DNA from 2 places in the Ilumatobacter coccineus YM16-304 genome. Region 2 is predicted to be linked to the other one. Evidence: predicted binding sites of a transcription regulator. Region 2 holds the regulator's gene; the other holds the start of a gene.
The links. The regulator LexA, encoded in region 2, represses DNA repair genes until DNA is damaged. The targets are predictions, from matches to a motif close to CGAACNNNNGTTCG.

Region 1: a site for LexA is predicted at 3,766-3,779, ahead of YM304_RS15790 (DUF222 domain-containing protein). Genes of this name have one in related genera too.

Annotation. Positions count from the first base shown of each region.
Region 1 is NC_020520.1:3,511,184-3,517,141, reverse strand. It holds gene YM304_RS15800 (YibE/F family protein) at 30-1,232, opposite strand; gene YM304_RS15795 (hypothetical protein) at 1,251-2,276, opposite strand; gene YM304_RS15790 (DUF222 domain-containing protein) at 2,327-3,763, opposite strand; gene YM304_RS15785 (GNAT family N-acetyltransferase) at 4,005-4,550, opposite strand; gene YM304_RS15780 (enoyl-CoA hydratase/isomerase family protein) at 4,565-5,233, opposite strand; gene YM304_RS15775 (DUF3703 domain-containing protein) at 5,299-5,652, opposite strand; gene YM304_RS15770 (heavy metal translocating P-type ATPase) at 5,645-5,958, opposite strand, start outside.
Region 2 is NC_020520.1:2,992,007-2,997,964, forward strand. It holds gene YM304_RS13490 (ATP-dependent helicase) at 1-535, opposite strand, end outside; gene YM304_RS13495 (hypothetical protein) at 652-966, opposite strand; gene YM304_RS13500 (dihydrofolate reductase family protein) at 1,382-2,065, shown strand; gene nrdR (transcriptional regulator NrdR) at 2,125-2,592, opposite strand; gene YM304_RS13510 (LysM peptidoglycan-binding domain-containing protein) at 2,710-3,132, opposite strand; gene lexA (transcriptional repressor LexA) at 3,335-3,964, shown strand; gene YM304_RS13520 (hypothetical protein) at 4,061-5,197, opposite strand; gene YM304_RS13525 (aminotransferase class I/II-fold pyridoxal phosphate-dependent enzyme) at 5,233-5,958, opposite strand, start outside.

The DNA.
Region 1 (5,958 bases), 520 kb from region 2:
GTCTCGGACCAGCACGAGTGTCGCGCAACTCAGGCCGTTGCGTCCCGTTCTGGATCGTCGGCATCGGCGTCGGTGGGGGCCGTGCCGGAGGCGACCACCGCGGCGGCGAGCGCCGTGCTGATCGGCACCGACGCGACGAGGCCGATCGACCCGACCAGCGCCCGGACGATCTCGACGGCCACGATCTCGCGGGTGGCGACCGACGAGATCGATTGTCCGGCCTCGCTGAACAGCAGGAGCAGCGGCAGCGACGCGCCCGCGTAGGCGAGGAACAGCGTGTTGACGGTGGACGAGATGTGATCTCGGCCGATGCGAACGGCCCGTCCGTACAGTTCGGTGAACTCGGCCTCGGGTCGAGCATGCTTGAGTTCCCACACCGCCGACACCTGCGTGACCGTGACGTCGTCGAGCACGCCGAGTGAGCCGATCACGATGCCGGCGAGCAGGAGACCACGCGGGTCGATGTCGCCGCCGAGCGCTCCCAGGAACCCGATGCTCTCGTCGGCGAGGCCGGTGAGCTTGCACGCCACGACGAACACCCAGGCCAACAACGCGGTGATCGCGAGGCTGGCGATCGAGCTGAGCAGCGCTGCGGCGGTGGCGAGGTTGATGCCGTGCGCGAGGAACAGCGCGATGAACGCGATCGCGCCGGCCGCCACGACCGCGACGGCGACGGCGTTGGTGCCCTCCAGGAGCGCGGGGAGGACGAACGCGAGGATCACGACGAGGCTGGCGGCGAGCCCGGCCAGGGCCCCGACACCGCGCCAGCGACCGAGCACGACGATGGCGGCGACGAATACGAGGAGCAGGAGCAACATCGACGTCGACCGCTCGAAGTCGTAGAAGTAGACCTGCACCGTCCCGTCGGGATTGACGAAGATGTCGACGAGGATGGAGTCGCCGTCGCGGATCGGGCTGTCGATGGCCTGTTCGAACTCGAGGCGCTGGTCGGCGAACTCGCCCGATCGTGGAATCACCTCGATGTTGCGGCAGCCGAGGAGCGGGTCGTAGCTGCACGGCTCGACGTCGGCGGAGTTGACCTTGGCGGCGACCGGCTCACCGGCCAGGCCGAGCGGGTCGTCGCCACCGTCGGTCGAACCCGGCCACAAGGCGACGAGGCCGATCACGACCAACACCAGACAGGCGATGACGGCGGTCCACATGCGCCGGTGCACGGTCGGGTCGATCGAGAGTTCGGCGTCGAGATCGCCGTGTGCGTGTGAGTGGCCCATGAGTCGGTGAGATCGCGGTCAGGCGACGAGAGGTTCGCAGCCGGTTCCGTCGAGCACCGCGGCCACTCGCTCCCGGTCGGCGGCGCCGAGCGCCGCATGGGCTTCGCGGAGCCACCTCAGACACTTGCCCTGGTAGCCGAACGCGCGCTGGCGGTACTCGCGCCCGCCGGCTTCGCACACCACCTCGTCGGCTCCCGACATCAGCGCGTCGGCGTTGGCGATCATGAAGGGAGCGTAGGTCCGACCGATCTCGTGGAGCAGGTCAGTCGTGGAAGTCGGCAGATCGTCGATCGTCGCCCAGCCATGGTCTCCGTCGACGGGCAACCACGCGAGATCGTCCATGCGGTGCATCCAGTGCACGACCTTCGGCGCCCGGTCGACGGCGACGGCCGACGACGTGGGCTCCCAGCCGACGAGTTGCGTCAGTTGGCCGTAGAGCCCGAAGTCGCCGCGCCCTGGGCGGTCACCCAGGACGAAGTCGCCGTGCTGGAACCGTGCCGTCATGATGTCGAGGAGGCGCTCGTACGAGCCTTCGATGATCGGTGCGTTCCACTCGGTCGACCCGACCAGGCCTCGGCGTTCGATCTGACGCTGTGTGATGAACTCGTAGCTCTCGCGGAGTTCGTCGGACCCCATCTGCAGATCGCGCGAGATCGGGAGCAGCTTGCCCGCCTTGTCGATGTCGGGAGCGTAGGCCCAGCGGTAGTGGTACATCATCTTGGTGACCCACTCGTCGGCGTAGTCCTCGATCAGCATGTCGATGAACGCGAGCGCCGGGTCGGTCGGCACGATGCTGCGGTCGGCGTACTCGCGCTCGAGACGCATGATCTGCGGCGACGAGTCGACGGTGACATCGCCGTAGCCGCCATCGGCGGTGCGATAGGCGATGACCGGGATGATCGGGACCGGGGGAGCCGGCAGGTCGTCCCACTTGGAGTTGCGCAGCATCCACTGGAACGGGATGCGTCGGTAGCGCAGCACGCCGCGCATCTTGAGGGTGTACGGCGATCCGTACTGGCCAGCGAGAACGAGCGGAGGTGTCATGACACGCCGATTGTTCCATTCCGACCGACGGTCGCCGAACTCTCGACGAGTCAGCGAGTGCGGAGTTCGTTGAAATCGATGCGATGGATCGTCCACTCGTGGGTCGGTGGCACGGGTCGGCCGGTGAGCTCGGAGAGGGTGAGCGGACGACCGAAGCGGGCGAATGGGTCGCTCGGCGCGTGAGGGTGCGGTTCGGCCCAGTCGGGTTCGGTCTCGCCGACGGGTTTGATGGTGCTGCCGTCGGGTCTGATGAGATAGATGCGTCCGTTGGCGGCGCGTCGAGTGCGGATGTGATTGGTGTGTTTCCAGCGGTCGTGAGCGCCGCAGAGCGGCATCGCGTTGCGTTGGTCGGTGGGACCGCCGTCGCTGGCCCATTCAGCGCGGTGGTCGATGTCGCACAGTTTGGCGGGGATGTCGCAGCCGCGGTGGGTGCACGTGGTGGCGAGGAGTTGTGCGGCGTCGCGGGCTTTGCCGGTGAAGAGTCGTTGGCTGCGGCCGAGGTCGATCGTGACGCGGTCGGCGTCGACGATCGCTCGGCGGACGCGCCCGGTGATCATGGCGGTGAGTGCATCGTCGGGGTGGATCGGGGTGTCGCCGATGGTGCAGTGTCGGTCGAGCAGGTTCTCGTGTGCTTCGTCGAATGTCGTGTCGTCGAGGCCGAGCAGGTTCGGTGTGTCGGTGAGACCGTGCGCTGCGAGTACTCGACCGGCGGTGACGTGGTCGATGACGATGTTGACGAGCGGCTCGGGAGCCTTTCCGTCGACGGGCGCGGTGACCGAGGCGAGAAAGATGTTGTGGAGGGCGTCGAACTTGCGCTGCTGCAGTGTGCGCGGCAACGGCATGGCGTGCGCGTTGTCGCCGTGTTCGGCGCGCCGGGCGGCGCAGTCGGCATGGAACTCGGCCTCCACCGCGGCATCGAAGATCGCTTTCATCTCGGCAGCGGCGAGTGGGGAGCCGCCGGAGGCGTGGACGTCGACGGATCCGTTGATGTCGGCCACCCAGGCGGTGCGTTCGTCTTCGTGGAAGCGTTGGGAGTCGAACGATCCGTCGGGGTCGGCCTGGGTGATGAAGTGGCCGATGACGGTGTCGAAGTCTCGGTACTCGAGGTGCTCGGCGTGATCGAGCAACTGCGGTTCGAATTCGGCGAAACGATCGCCAGCGACGGGGTGGGAGGCCGCCTTGGCGAGGAGGTCGACCTGCTCGCTCCCGACGCGACCGGCGAGGAGCGCCTCGCCGACGGTGGGGTGGAGGTTCATGGCATCGGCGCGCCTGCGGATCTTGTTGGCGGCCGACCCGGAGCAGTTGAGCTGACCCTTGAGGTAGGTGCGCATCGAGCGGTAGCCGTGGTCGCGGTAGCCGCCCCGAGCGGAGATGAGGGCGGTGACGGCAGAGATGCGGGCTTCGGCGCGCCGGCGATCGAGTTCGGCCTCGGCGAGTGCGGCATCGAGTTGCCGTGGCGAACACTCGGCCAGCTCCTCGATCAACAACTAGAACATGTGTACGATTCTACACCAACTCACCTGGCGGGCAACCGGTGTCATGCGGTGCGTGCCAGCGACTTCGACGGGTGCCGGTGGGCTGGTGCGAGCCGGCACTGGGGTGGCCTGGGCGTGGCGTTCGCGCGAGCTGGTCGGGGGCGGGGGAGCGGCGAGCGTTTGCTCGACGAAGCGCGCTCTGGGCCCGTCTTCGGGCTCCTGAGCGGCACGAAATTCTCGGAAGAATCTTCGGTCAGCGAGTCGTGTCGATCCAGTAGCGGCGTACGCCGCCGGTCTCCTCGGCTCCGGGTTCGAGCACGCCGCCGCTGGCTTCGATCGTCCTCGCCGACGCCAGGTTGTCGCGCTCGCACACGACCAGCACGCGTTCGAGGCCGATCGCCCTCGCCTCGTCGACCATCTCGCCGAGCGCCCACGTGGCGACCCCGCGTCCGCGGGCGGACGGCCGGATGCCGTATCCGATGTTGCCGCTGCGGTCGAGCATCTCGCCGACCCCGTAGCGCAGCATGATCCCGCCGAGCACGCGATCGTCCTCGACGATCCATCGGTACCGGCAGCGGATTCCTGGCGACGATGCTGCGTCGGTGGGTTCCGGGTCGTCGCTCAGTCGCTCGACCAGCGCTGCGAAGCCTGCCGGCGACTCGACGTCGTCGGTGGGTTGGAGTCCGAATCCGTCTTCGTGGAAGCCGGGCCCCCATTCTCGTCGCGCATCGAGCCACGCTGCGTGCAGCCGCGTGGTGGGTCGCACGAGGTCGAACGGGATGTGTCGGTCGATCTCCATGCGGTCGTTGCGCGTCAGGCCGGGGTGGTGCTGCGCGCAGCGATGGTGGGGAGGAGTTGACGCTTGATCAACGCCAGGTTCGGGCCTGCGGTCGATGCGAGGCTGCTCGCGAGTGCCGACGCGGTCGACGTCAGCTCGTCGAGCGGGGCCGTCGAGTCGACGATGCCGGCGGCGACGGCGTCGGCTCCGCCGTATCGATGGCCGGTCGAGAGGGCCTGACGAAGTGTGCGTGGCGCGAGTGCTGCGCTCGCCACGTCGAGCAGCGATTCGGTGAACGGCATGCCGAGGTGGACTTCGGGGAAGCAGACGAAGCCGCGGTCGGCGCGCATGACGGCGTGGTCGTGCGCGATGACGAGGAACGCTCCCATACCGAAGGCGTGGCCGTTGACCGCGGCCGCGGTCGGGACGCCGAGGAGCATGATCCGGCGCGGAATCTCGAGGACTCGCTCGACGTAGTCGGCGACATCGCCGGGGCTGAGCGTGGCCATGTACGGCACGTCGAGTCCGTTGGAGTAGTGCTTCGCCGACCCGGTGGTGACGAGGGCTCGCGGCCCTTCGGCAGCCGCGACCTGATCGAGGAGTTCGTGGATCGAGGCGACCCAGGCCTCACTGGTGACGTTCTCATCGTCGCCGAAGTCGAGCACGAACACATCGTCGTTGCGGGAGAGCGTGGGCGTCGTCATGCCGCGACAGTACGTGAGCCACCCGATCAGACCGAAAGCGTCAGCCGGTTCTGCCGTCCGGGCGGTCAGGTGGTTTGGTCGAGGAGGGCGCGGAGGTCGTCGGGGACCGGGGCGACCTGGGTGAGGGGAACGTCGGATCGGCCGGTGTTGCCCGACGGGTAGCGGCCGGCGAGTGAACCCGGGCCGGCGACGACGATGCGGACGACCTGGCCGACGGCCTCACGTCGGTCGCGTTGGCGGATCGCCGTGGCGAACATGGCGGCATGCACCCTCGTGTGCGGCCACGCCCACGGCTGTGATGCGATGTGCGCTCGCTCGAGATGCGGCCACGGATCGTCGGCCTCTCGTGCGGCGTCGAGTTCGGCGGCGATGACGTCGCGAACGAGTTGCGGCGTCGTGAGTCGGCGGAGGTCAGGCATGAACGGCTCGCTTGTCGCCGGCGGCGTGGTCGGCTGGTGTCGGCGTGAGAGCATGCCCGGCGGAGTGGCCGACGGCGATGCTCCCTCGTGCTCGGAGGGCGTTGAGGATCACGACGATCTCGGCGATCTCGTGCGTGGCGACCACCGCGCCGAGCCCGAGAAGACCGGTCGCCGCCACCGGGATCAAGACGGCGATGATCAGCCCCGACATCGCCAGGTTCTGCAACATGATCGAACGTGTCCGCCGAGCGTGCCGAAGCAGGTCGGGGAGGTGGGTGAGGCGATCGCCCATGATGGCGATGTCGG
Region 2 (5,958 bases):
CCCAGATCAGGAGATGGAGCTCGTCGCCGGCGAACGAGAACTTGGCACCGACCGCCTCGGGCGCTGCGTCGGTCATCAGCATCGGCTGACGTTCGAAATCGACCGCCAGTTCGATCACCAACCGCTCGCCGGCGAGCGCGGCCGCCCGCAAGAAGACGACCGCTTGGTCGGGCGCACCCAGCACCCCTTGGTCGATGCTGATGCGCTTGGCGTCGGCCCACACTCCGGTGGCGGGATCGCCGGGTGCGACGATGAGGTGACGACCGAGACGATCGGGGCCGGGACGCGCCGGTGCCACGCCTCGGGCCACCTCGCGAACGGCGGCCGGTCGTGCTGACGCCGTGCTCGGGGCCGGCGGACGCGATGCGGTGGCAGACCTGGGCGGTGCGGTGTTCCCGAGGAACGCGGCGTCGTCGGGAGGCGGTACCTCGGCGCTCGGCAGGTCGACCTCCTGCTCCCCGTTGTCGGTCCAGCACTGGCGCACCTGTGCGGGTCGGTCGTGCTCTCCACCGCAATATGCGCACGAAATCGCCATGCGGAGAACTTACCCAACCGAGTCCCGGACCGCACACTTGTTCGATCCAGCACTCGCCGACGGACCCGGCCGTCTCGGCACGGGTTCGCATGCCTGGCCGATGGCCCGGCCTCGGGCTACCAGGCGATCTCGGGGAAGCCGTAGGTGACGCAGAGCCCGTAGCCGTTGACGATCAACAACGAGGCGATGATGGCCCACACCATCCAGGCCCGCCGCCGACGGGTGGCGCCGAAGGCCTCGGCGCGCAGCGTGGCGGGCATGTACCACTCGGGCAGCAGCGCCGCGCCGGGGTCGCCGGCGCCGAACGGCACCGCATCGACATCGGGTTCGATCGACGGATCGGCGGCGAGCGCGAGTTCGGTCAACTCGGCATCGGAGAACGGCATGCCACCGTCGGCCGACGACGGCGTGGCGAGCGATGAGTCCTCCATCCTCGCGACGCTAGTCGTGGAGAGTGACAGGCCGGCCGCGGCGTTCAACACAGGTACAGGGAACTGCCCCCCAAGCATCGACGCGGGCCTCGGAAGGCACGCTCGTCGACACCGTCTTGCCGTGTGAGCCGCCGCAGCCGGCAACGCAAGACAACCTAGAGGTGAACCCCTGTGCAACGGAAGTGGACAACCCTGTGAATTCCAGTTTTTCTGGTGGGACAACCCTGTGCACGGCCTGTGGATGTCTGCGCTGCTGGAGGTCTCGATCCGAGCCTCGGCACCGGCCGTTCCGCGATCGCCGGCCAGTCTCCACCCGGCCGCCGTTCCGCGCGCCGAGGCCGTGCATCGATCACGGCGACGAATCCCCAGCTCAGCGGCACAGCGACCGGCCGCGAGGCGTGGCAGGCTGTACGTGATGCGCCAACTCCTTCCCACCCCGGATCGGCAGATCACCATCGCCGAGGCCTACGCCGCTCCCCTCGGCACACGCTCCGACCGCCCGTGGGTCGGTCTCTCGATGGTCGCCTCGATCGACGGATCGACCGTGCTCGACGGCGCCTCGGGCGGACTCTCGAGCGAGAACGACATCGGCGTGCTCAGCCGACTGCGCCAGATCGCCGACGTGGTCGTGGTCGGCTCGTCGACCGTCGCGGGCGAAGGCTACGGACCACCCAAGAAGCCGGGGCAACGAATCGGCGTGCTCACTCGCTCGGGCGATGTCGACACGAACACCGAGCTGTTCACCTCCGGATCGGGGTTCATCATCACCACGACACGAGCCGAGATCAGCGACGATGCGATCGACGTGATCCGCGCCGGGGACGATGACATCGATCTGCACGCGGCGATCGCATCGATTCCGGATCTCTGCCCGGGCGCTGCGTTCGTCCAGGCCGAGGGCGGCCCCACGGTCAACGGGGCTTTCACCGCAGCCGACCTCTTCGATGAGATGAACATCACCACCTCCCCGGCGACCATCGGCGGAGCCGGCCCCCGGCTCGTGCACGACGGCCCGGACGTGACGCACCGATTCGAACTCGAGCAACTCCTGATCGACGACCAGTCGTTCGTCTTCAGCCGCTGGCGACGCCTGCGCTGACCCGGCGAACCGGCCACTCGGGCCGAGCGGCGTCAGGCATGACGGTCTGGACGCGACGGTCAGGACGGCTGCGGTGCGGAGGTCTTCTCGAGCAGTTCGATCTCACGGTTGAAATCGGACGCGCCGTTGAAGTTCTTGTAGACGCTCGCGAAGCGCAGGTACGACACGTCGTCGACGCAGCGGAGTTCGTCGAGGACGGTGAGCCCGACATCACTGGTGGTGACCTCGCTCCCGCGCAGGCGCACGGCGTCTTCGACCCGGGTCGCCATCTGTTCGAGCGCCTCGTCGTCGACGCCGCGCCCCTTGGTGGCGGCGCTCAGGCCGGCGACGACCTTGGCACGATCGAACGGCTGCACGTCGCCCGTCGACTTGATCACCGTGAGGGGAACGTGATCGACGCGCTCGAAGGTGGTGAAGCGGTGCGCACACCCGACACATTGCCGGCGGCGGCGGATCGCGCTGCCTTCCTCGGCCAGCCGGGAATCGACGACTTTCGTGTCATCGACGTGGCAGGCGGGGCAATGCACGGCGTCCAGCGTACCTCTACCTGTTGTCGACCGAAGCGACACCTCTCATACGAGTGCCTCGGCGTGACCACAGCGCTCCGACGGCGAGTTCGTGGCGAGATCTCGCCAGGGCGCTGATCAGGGCAGTTGGACGGCTTGACCGGCGATGATGCCGACGCCACCGTTGGCACGGATCAACGCATCGAGGTACCGGCCATGATCGATGTCACCACGGTAGGTCGACGCGATCGACCACATGGTGTCGCCCGACCGGGCGACGTGAGTGCGCACGACCGATTCGGTGTTCGCCGGCGAGACTTCGGAGGCAGCGGCAGGACCGCCTCCGAAGCTCGCCAGCACACCGCTGATCACCACGGCGAGCGTGGCGATCGTGAGCAGGGTGACCGCGACGGCGACGAGGCGCCGGGCGACGTAGTTGGGACGAGGCGATGCGCTTGCGGCCCGAGCGGCCGCCGGGCGACGTTCGGACGTGATGGGACGCTGGTAGGCGCCGATGCGGAACCCGTCGATGTGTCGTGGTGCGGCGGTTGCGATGGTCATGGTTCTCTCCCCAACAGAGCGGACGTTGTGACTGTTCGTCGAGTGTTCGCTTCGGAGCGGTTCACCCAACGTGTGTTCGATCGAAGAAGCGCCAGTGAACCACGGCCCGGCCACCGCGTCAACCCGTTCGGACAACTTTTTCGAACACACGTTTGTCGTACGGGTGTTTGACTGCGCACCGATCGATACCTAGAGTGTTCGTATGGCCCCAAAGATCAGCAAGCGCCAGCGCGACATCCTGACGTTCATCGAACAGCAGATGCGAGAGCGCGGTTTCCCGCCGTCGGTGCGCGAGATCGGCGAGGCCGTGGGCCTCACGTCCCCCTCCACGGTGCACAGCCACCTCAACACGCTGCAGCGACTCGGGTATCTGCGCCGTGACCCGAGCAAGCCGCGGGCGATCGAGGTCCGCTACGACCCGAACAGCGGCGCCGTCATGGAACGCCGCCCCACCCGTCACGTCCCACTCGTCGGCGACGTGGCGGCCGGCACCGACGTGCTCGCGGAAGAGAACGTCGAAGAGCTGTTGCCGCTCCCGGCCGACTTCACCGGCGAAGGCGAGCTCTTCATGTTGCGCGTGCGCGGTGACTCGATGATCGAACTCGGCATCCTCGACAAGGACTTCGTCGTCGCATCGCAGGTCGATCACCCCAACAACGGCGACATCGTCGTGGCCGGTATCCCCGGCGGCGAGGCGACCGTCAAGACCTACGAACGGTCGGGCGCCGACGTCACCCTGATCCCGGCCAACTCGAGCATGGAACCGATGACGTTCCGCGCCGACGAAGTCGAGGTGTACGGCAAGGTCGTCACCGTCATGCGCCGCTACTGATTTCGACGCTCGTCGCTCCCGGCGCCGGCGCTCGGGAGCGCCCCGACGGTCGATCGACGGGCATCACCCACGATCGGACGGGGCGACGCCTCGAACTCAGTCCGAGGTCGGCGGACGACTCGTGTTCCAACGGTCGACCTCCGTCGGCGCCGCCGACGGGTCTGCCTGCGTGACCTCGACCCCTCTCGGTGGGGTGGGCGTGTCGTCGCCCGGCCACCCGGTCTCGCCGTCGCCGCTGCCCGACCCCGGCTGTCCGGGCACCTGGCCGACGCCACCCGTCGGTGCCGCGCTCGGATGGCCCGCCGGTGGCGCGAACGGGTTGGCGTTCGGCACCGTCGGAGCCGGGTTCGCCCACATCGGGGCGGCACTGGGCGGAGGAGGTTGCGGCAGGCGATCGTCGTGCGGTTGCGTCGACGACGGGTACTGACCCGGCTGTCCGTACCCCCCGTACGTGGGTGGCGTCCCCTGCGCGTGGTACGGCGACGGTCCGGCGGGCGGCTGCGGCGCACCCTGACCCGGACCCGGCTGCGCGTACGGCGGTTGCGTGGGTTGCGTGTAGGGCGGCTGCGTCGGCTGCTGGTACGGCGGATGGGCCTGTGGCCAGGCACCCTGCGGTTGCGGCTGTGCCGGGGTCCACCCCGGTCCGGCGGGCTGACGCTTTCGACCGGCGACCATGGCGAGCAACAGCCCGACGACGAGGCCCAACAGGCCGATGGCGACGGCGGCGCCACGCAACAACGCCACCCCGGAGTTGGGATCGCGACCCACGGCCACGGCGAACTCTGCCGTGCTCGAGGCCTCCACACGCATCACGTGGTCACCGGGCTCGTCCACCTCGAGTGCCAGCACCGAGCGCCCCACGTAGTCGGACGTCGAGTAGGTGACGGTGTCGCTGCGGTCGTCGAGTTCGAGCTGACGCCCGTCCGGGTCGAGCACCGTGATGTCGATCTGTGGCCGTGACGCTCCGAGCTCGTAGTCCCCCGATGCCTCACAGTCGCCACGCACCTCGGCGAACGTGCCCTTCGATTCGACGAAGACGAGGTACTCCCCCGCCACCGAGAAGTCGAGCGTCGTGTCGCAGCCGATGGGGGCGCGAGCCAGGTTGGCGACGGCGTCGGTCCGTCGCGAGCCGCCCGCTGTCCACAGCGCGATCGCCGCGACGAGCCCGACGACCACGAGGGCTACGCCCAGCACGATCATCTTGGTGCGTTTCGGTTCGGACTCGCTCGCCATGACTGCTCCGCTCGTGGTCGTCGTCGTGTCGCTGGTCAGCCGGCCCGCAGGCGCTGGGCGACCAACTCGATCTGTTCGTCAGGTTGTACCACGGCCACGCGGACGAATCCCGTCCCATCGGCTCCGTAGAACTCACCCGGGCTCACCAACGCACCGCCGGCATCGGCGAGGCGTTCGGCGAACGCCCAGCCGTCGTCGACCGGGATCCACAGATAGAACGCGCCGTCGGGCAGCGGCACGGGCGTGCCCGACCATTCGCCGATCACCTCGGCGAGCAGATCCAAGCGAGCCCGGTAGCGAGCGCGCTGGACGTCGACGTGCTCGTCGTCGTCCAAGGCGGCGACCGCTGCAGCCTGCGCCGGTCCGGGCACCATCATGCCCGCGTGCTTACGGACCTCGCGGAGGTAGTGGACGAGGTCGGCGTCGCCGGCGTAGAAGCCGGTTCGCACACCGGCGAGGTTCGAGCGCTTCGACAGGGAGTGCACGGCGACCACGCCGTCGGTGCCGTGTTCGAGGATGCTGCGGCCGTTGCCGGTCCAGGTGAACTCGACGTAGCACTCGTCGGAGAACACGGGGACGTCGTGCTCGCGACCCCAGCGTGCCGCGGCTTCGAGATCGTCGAGTTGGCCCGTGGGATTGCCCGGGCTGTTGATCCACAAGAGGAGTGCTCGACGCGCGTCGTCCGGGTCGATCGAGTCGATGTCGAGTGTGCCGTCGTTGCGGAATCGCACCGGCACGGCGCGCAGCCCGGCCAGAGTCGC